3 regions of the Pseudomonas sp. LBUM1671 genome follow, and region 3 is predicted to be linked to each of the others. Evidence: predicted binding sites of a transcription regulator. Region 3 holds the regulator's gene; each other region holds the start of a gene.

Region 1 (2,202 bases), 960 kb from region 3:
AGGTAAAAACGGATCATGTCGGTGACAAACGGATACACCGACTTGTCATCCGCCACCCCGGTGCCGATGGCATTCGCCAGCACCACGTTGCCAGAGCGGTAAGACGACAGCAGCCCTGGAACGCCGAGCATCGAGTCCGGGTTGAACGCCAGCGGATCAAGGAACGCATCGTCGAGGCGACGGTAAATCACGTCGACGGCTTTCGGCCCGTCCGTGGTGCGCATGAACACCTTGTCGTCACGCACGAACAGGTCCGCGCCCTCAACCAACTCGACGCCCATCTCCCGCGCCAGGAAGGCATGCTCGAAAAACGCGCTATTGAAGCGACCCGGCGTCAGCACCACCACGCTCGGGTTATCGATCGGGCTGGAGCTTTTCAGGGTGTCGAGCAACAGGTTCGGATAATGATCGATCGGCGCGATGCGCTGGGCCGAGAACAGTTCGGGGAACAGCCGCATCATCATCTTGCGGTCCTCGAGCATGTAGCTCACGCCGCTGGGTGTACGAAGATTGTCTTCGAGCACGTAGTACGTGCCGTCACCATCGCGCACCAGGTCGACGCCGGAGATGTGCGAGTAGATATCGCGGTGCAGATCGAGCCCTTGCATCGCCAGCTGGTATTGCTCGTTGGCCAGCACTTGCTCGGCCGGAATGATGCCGGCCTTGATGATGCGCTGCTCATGGTAGAGGTCGGCGAGGAACATGTTCAACGCCTTGACCCGCTGGATGCAGCCGCGCTCGACGATCCGCCATTCACTGGCGGGGATGCTGCGCGGGATGGTGTCGAAAGGAATCAGGCGCTCTGTGCCCTGCTCGTCCCCGTAGAGCGTGAAGGTAATCCCGGCGCGATGAAATAACAGATCGGCCTCGCGTCGCCGTTGTGCCAAAAGCTCGTCAGGCGTCTCGGCCAGCCAACGGGCAAACTCCCGATAATGCGGGCGGACCTGGCCGCCTGCATCGTACATCTCATCAAAATAGGTGCGGATCATGCCGTACTCCTTGTCACCCGGACATCTAGGCTTCGCAAGGCCCGTGCCATCGGCAGAAACGCTTTGTTATCAACCAGTTGGATAATCACGCCGTTTGCACCGCACCAATCCTGTGCAGCAAACGCCCCAACCTGATCGCCCCCGCTTCATTGCAAGGCGACGTTGTCGCCTATCACCAGCATAGTCAGAGTTGATTTCACTGCCCGGCCGGCGCTGCGGATAATCCGCGCATTCGCTGCAAAACCTGACCAAAACTTCCCTTTAGCCGCCTGCTCAGGCGGTTTTTTTTGCGTCGGATTCTTGTTTCAGGGTTTTGCCGAGGGGATGTTCCGGGCGCCATAAACGAAAACGGCCAACCCGAAGGTCAGCCGTTGCTGAGCGTTGTCACTGTTCATAACGTTATGCGAGTCGCCCTCGTACTTCCTGCTTGACGCCCCACCCTTCGATGATACCGCCCAGAGGCTCAACCACCGCCTCGAAACCCTGTTCGAAATCGCCGATGTCATCGTAGGTGGCGTACATGACTTTGCTCAGTTCGAGCGCCCATGCGCCGTCATCGCGCACACTGATTTGCGCGTTCAACGATTCACCCTTGTATTGCCCTGCCGCCCTGCGTGCCCGCTCCTCGTCCGGGAAAATGGCGTAGAACTCGATGGGATGGAATCGTGAGAAATCGAAACCGCCTTCTTTCATGCGGCGCAACACGCTGCTGCTGATGTCTTCTTGATAGGCTGTGCTCATGAAACGTCCCCCTCAATCTTGATGGATAGACTTTCCGTATTCCCGGCACTCGCAACCGATTGGTGCGAGCGATGCGGCAACAACGTTGCCGGTGGGAAGCAAGCATGTAGCTGACAAGACCAGACCTTAGCGATCCGTTCGCTGATCTCGCTTGCAGAGTAGCCCCAAGACAGAGGCGCTGCCAAGGCCTGGATAAGAATGAGACAGGTGTTGTTCAGATTGGCGTGATGCCGAGGATTTGTATGCTGTTCTGGGTCTTGAGATCTTTGACGCTTGCGTCGGCGGTTCGCCCTTCCAGATCGTTCAGATCCAGTTCGGCGGCGACAGGAAGGAGCCGGGCCTTGATGAGTTTCGCGGCTTGCTCGTTGTCCGGGCATTCCTCGCACTCAAAGACTTCATCGAGTGTTTCACCGTGATCATCCACGAAAGTGATTTTCCACTTTTGCATCAGTGCCTCCTCGAACAAACCCGC
Region 2 (2,202 bases), 630 kb from region 3:
AAGTCGGCAGTGCCGATTTCGTTGGCCAGGTCGATGATGTCCTGCTTGTGACTGGCGATCAGCGGACGCAAGACCAGCTTGTCGGTCACGCAGTCGATCACGGACAGGTTCGGCAGTGTCTGGCTCGACACCTGGGAAATCGCCTCGCCAGTAACCAGCGCTTCGATGTCCAGCCGATCGGCAATACGGGAAGCAGCGCGCAACATCATACGCTTCAAAACTACACCCATATGACTGTTATCGACTTTCCCGAGAATTTCTCCCAGTACTTCCTCGAATGGCACACTCACAAATAACACGCGTTGGGAGCTGCCGTACTTCTTCCAGATGAAGTGCGCGACTTCCATGACGCCCAGTTCATGGGCCCGCCCGCCCAGATTGAAGAAGCAGAAATGGCTCATCAGGCCGCGGCGCATGATCTGGTAAGAGGCAACGGTCGAATCGAAGCCGCCGGACATCAGCACAAGCGTCTGTTCCAGGGCACCCAGCGGATATCCGCCGATGCTGTTGTGCTGGCTGTGGATCACAAACAACCGTTTGTCGCGAATTTCGATGCGAACTTCGATTTCCGGCTCTTTCAGCGAGATTCCGGCAGCGCCGCACTGACGACGCAGTTGGCTGCCGACGTATTTCTCGACGTCCATCGAACTGAATTCATGCTTGCCGGCACGCTTGCAGCGCACCGAAAAGATCTTCCCGGCCAACGCCTCGCCGAAGTGCTGTTTGCACTTGGCAACGATGTCGTCGAAATCGCCCAGCGGGTATTCGTCGACTTGCAGGAAATGCGCGATGCCCGGCATGCAGCTCAGGCGCTCGGTCATCTCCTTCAGGGCCTTGGGCTCGCTGACGCGGGTTTCCAGCTCGAGATTGTCCCACACACCGTTCACCACCACAGCCGGGTCCAGGTCGCGGAGAACGGTACGGATGTTTTTGGCCAACTGGCGGATGAAACGCATCCGTACCGGGCGGCTCTTGATGGTGATCTCGGGGAAGACTTTTACGATTAATTTCATGAAAACAGCGCGCGCAGGCCCAGCCGAAAAAGGGGGGCGCGGATTATAGCGGAAATTGCTCAAGGTTTAACCAGTTAATGTGCAGAAGGTTTTGCGCGCACCAAAACGGGTCATTTAGCGATTTTAACGCTACATTGTAGGGCGAGATTTTCCGCTTACAGACGCTTTGTGCCTTTATAAGCGTGATATTGGGGCAAAAAACCCATGCTGGGGCACTGGCATGCAATTTGCTCCCTTGTGAGGCAGGTTGCCTTGGCAGAGTATTCGCGCCGGCATCACCCACATTCTAAGGGCATCCACTACTAAGCCCGAAGCCACCCGGAGGACACTATGTCGAAGTCGGTTCAACTCATCAAAGATCATGACGTCAAGTGGATTGATCTGCGCTTCACGGACACCAAAGGCACTCAGCACCACGTGACCATGCCGGCTCGCGACGCGCTGGATGAAGCTTTCTTCGAAGAAGGCAAAATGTTCGACGGTTCCTCCATCGCTGGCTGGAAAGGCATCGAAGCTTCCGACATGATCCTGATGCCGGACGATTCCACCGCTGTCCTCGACCCGTTCACCGAAGAGCCAACCCTGATCCTGGTTTGCGACGTGATCGAGCCTTCGACCATGCAAGGCTACGACCGTGACCCACGTGCGATCGCCAAGCGTGCCGAGGAATACCTGAAGTCGACCGGTATCGGTGACACCGTATTCGTTGGCCCGGAGCCAGAGTTCTTCATCTTCGACGAAGTGAAGTTCAAGTCCGACATCTCCGGCTCGATGTTCAAGATCTACTCCGAACAAGGTTCGTGGATGTCCGACCAGGACGTGGAAGGCGGCAACAAAGGCCACCGTCCAGGCGTCAAAGGCGGCTACTTCCCGGTTCCGCCGTTCGACCACGACCACGAAATCCGTACCTCCATGTGCAACGCCATGGAAGAAATGGGCCTGGTCATCGAAGTTCACCACCACGAAGTGGCCACTGCCGGCCAGAACGAAATCGGTGTGAAGTTCAACACCCTGGTGGCCAAGGCTGACGAAGTTCAGACCCTGAAGTACTGCGTACACAACGTTGCTGATGCATACGGCCGCACCGCGACCTTCATGCCTAAGCCGCTGTACGGCGATAACGGTTCGGGTATGCACGTTCACCTGTCCATCGCCAAAGATGGCAAGAACACCTTCGCTGGCGAAGGTT
Region 3 (2,202 bases):
CCGAGCGCTCGTCTCGATAAAAAATCAATACTTTTTTATTGTTACAGCGCTCTAGGCAAACGCTGCAGTTTCGGGCATATAATTTGCTTATGTTTGGCGCTCCGGCGCCCTGTAGTGGATGGCGCATGTGCGCCGGCGAATAAGGTGTTAAGCCCCTGCCATGAAACCATCGCTAGTCTTGAGAATGGGCCAGCAGCTGACGATGACACCGCAGCTGCAACAGGCCATCCGCCTGCTCCAATTGTCGACCCTGGACCTGCAACAGGAAATCCAGGAGGCCCTGGAGTCCAATCCGATGCTCGAACGCCAGGAAGAAGGCGACGACTTCGATAACGCCGACCCATTGGCCGACAAAGCCGAACAGCTCCCCAACGCCGATGTTTCGGAACCCTCCTACCAGGAAACCGCCCCGACGGTGGATAACCTCGAGGAAGGTGACTGGAACGAGCGCATTCCCAACGAACTGCCTGTCGATACCGCGTGGGAAGACGTCTACCAGACCAGCGCCAGCAGCCTGCCCAGCAGCGATGACGACGAGTGGGATTTCACCACCCGCACATCGGCCGGCGAAAGCCTGCAAAGCCATTTGTTGTGGCAACTGAACCTGGCACCGATGTCCGACACCGATCGCCTGATCGCCGTGACCCTGATCGACTGCATCAACAATCAGGGTTACCTGGACGAAACCCTCGAGGAAATTCTCGAAGCCTTCGATCCGGAACTGGACATTGAACTGGACGAAATCGAAGCCGTCCTGCACCGCATCCAGCAATTCGAGCCGGCCGGCATCGGCGCCCGCAACCTGGGTGAATGCCTGCTGCTGCAACTGCGCCAGCTGCCCGCCAAGACGCCTTGGCTGGCTGAAGCCAAGCGCCTGGTCACCGACTACATCGACCTGCTCGGCAGCCGCGACTACAGCCAGCTGATGCGCCGCATGAAGCTCAAGGAAGATGAACTGCGCCAGGTGATCGAACTGGTGCAGAGCCTCAACCCGCGTCCGGGCTCGCAGATCGAGTCGAGTGAAGCCGAGTACGTTGTCCCTGACGTGATCGTGCGCAAGGACAACGAGCGCTGGCTGGTCGAGCTGAACCAGGAATCGGTGCCACGGTTGCGGGTCAACGCTCAATACGCCGGTTTTGTACGCCGCGCCGACACCAGTGCCGACAACACCTTCATGCGCAATCAGCTGCAAGAAGCCCGCTGGTTCATCAAAAGCCTGCAAAGCCGCAACGAAACTCTTATGAAAGTAGCCACCCAGATCGTCGAGCATCAGCGCGGCTTCCTGGAGTACGGCGACGAAGCGATGAAACCGCTGGTCCTGCATGACATCGCCGAAGCGGTAGGCATGCACGAATCGACGATTTCCCGGGTGACCACACAGAAATTCATGCATACCCCTCGGGGCATATATGAACTGAAATACTTTTTCTCGAGCCACGTCAGCACCTCCGAAGGCGGTGAATGCTCGTCCACAGCGATCCGCGCGATCATCAAAAAACTGGTTGCTGCGGAAAATCAGAAAAAGCCGTTGAGTGACAGCAAGATCGCTGGTTTACTGGAGGCACAAGGCATTCAGGTGGCTCGCCGCACCGTCGCCAAGTACCGCGAATCCCTCGGGATCGCGCCTTCGAGCGAACGCAAGCGGTTGATGTAGAGCCACGCCACAGCGTTCCAGTGGCAGGCATTTCTGCCTGCCGCTTTATGCACTGGCAACGAAGGAGAAGCTGTATGCAAGTCAACATCAGTGGACACCAACTGGAAGTGACCGAACCTCTTCGCACCTACATCGGCGAAAAACTCCAACGATTAGAGAGGCATTTCGACAAGATCACCAACGTGCAGGTCACGATGACGGTCGAAAAGCTCAAGCAGAAAATCGAAGCCACGCTGCATATTCCCGGCAATGAAGTGGTCGCCAACGCGGAGCATACCGATATGTATGCGGCGATCGACGCGCTGACCGACAAGCTGGATAAACAACTCAAAAAGCATAAGGAAAAGACCCAAAGCCTCCTCCAGGGCGCGACCGGTCGTTAACACTCCCTACCCATGATCCGACTTGAAAGCATCCTGACCCCCGGCCGTTCCCTCGTGAACGTGCCGGGCGGCAGCAAAAAGAAAGCCCTCGAGCAAATTGCCAACCTTATCCATAAAGAAGTCCCGGATCTGGAGATGCAAGATGTCTTCGAGGCTCTGATTGCC

What was found. Region 3 encodes sigma-54, which starts transcription at its own class of promoters, with help from an activator protein. Its sites were predicted from a motif close to ANTGGCATNNANNTTGCTNT; they were not measured.
Region 1: ACA060_RS08785 (circularly permuted type 2 ATP-grasp protein) is a predicted target of sigma-54. The motif match lies at 1,021-1,040, and genes of this name have one in related genera.
Region 2: glnA (glutamate--ammonia ligase) is a predicted target of sigma-54. The motif match lies at 1,228-1,247, and genes of this name have one in related genera.

Annotation. Positions count from the first base shown of each region.
Region 1 covers NZ_CP166782.1:1,923,335-1,925,536, reverse strand. The annotation lists gene ACA060_RS08785 (circularly permuted type 2 ATP-grasp protein) at 1-989, opposite strand, end outside; gene ACA060_RS08780 (ribonuclease E inhibitor RraB) at 1,389-1,730, opposite strand; gene ACA060_RS08775 (hypothetical protein) at 1,945-2,178, opposite strand.
Region 2 covers NZ_CP166782.1:336,435-338,636, reverse strand. The annotation lists gene thiI (tRNA uracil 4-sulfurtransferase ThiI) at 1-1,013, opposite strand, end outside; gene glnA (glutamate--ammonia ligase) at 1,344-2,202, shown strand, end outside.
Region 3 covers NZ_CP166782.1:968,191-970,392, reverse strand. The annotation lists gene ACA060_RS04250 (RNA polymerase factor sigma-54) at 161-1,654, shown strand; gene hpf (ribosome hibernation-promoting factor, HPF/YfiA family) at 1,729-2,037, shown strand; gene ptsN (PTS IIA-like nitrogen regulatory protein PtsN) at 2,050-2,202, shown strand, end outside.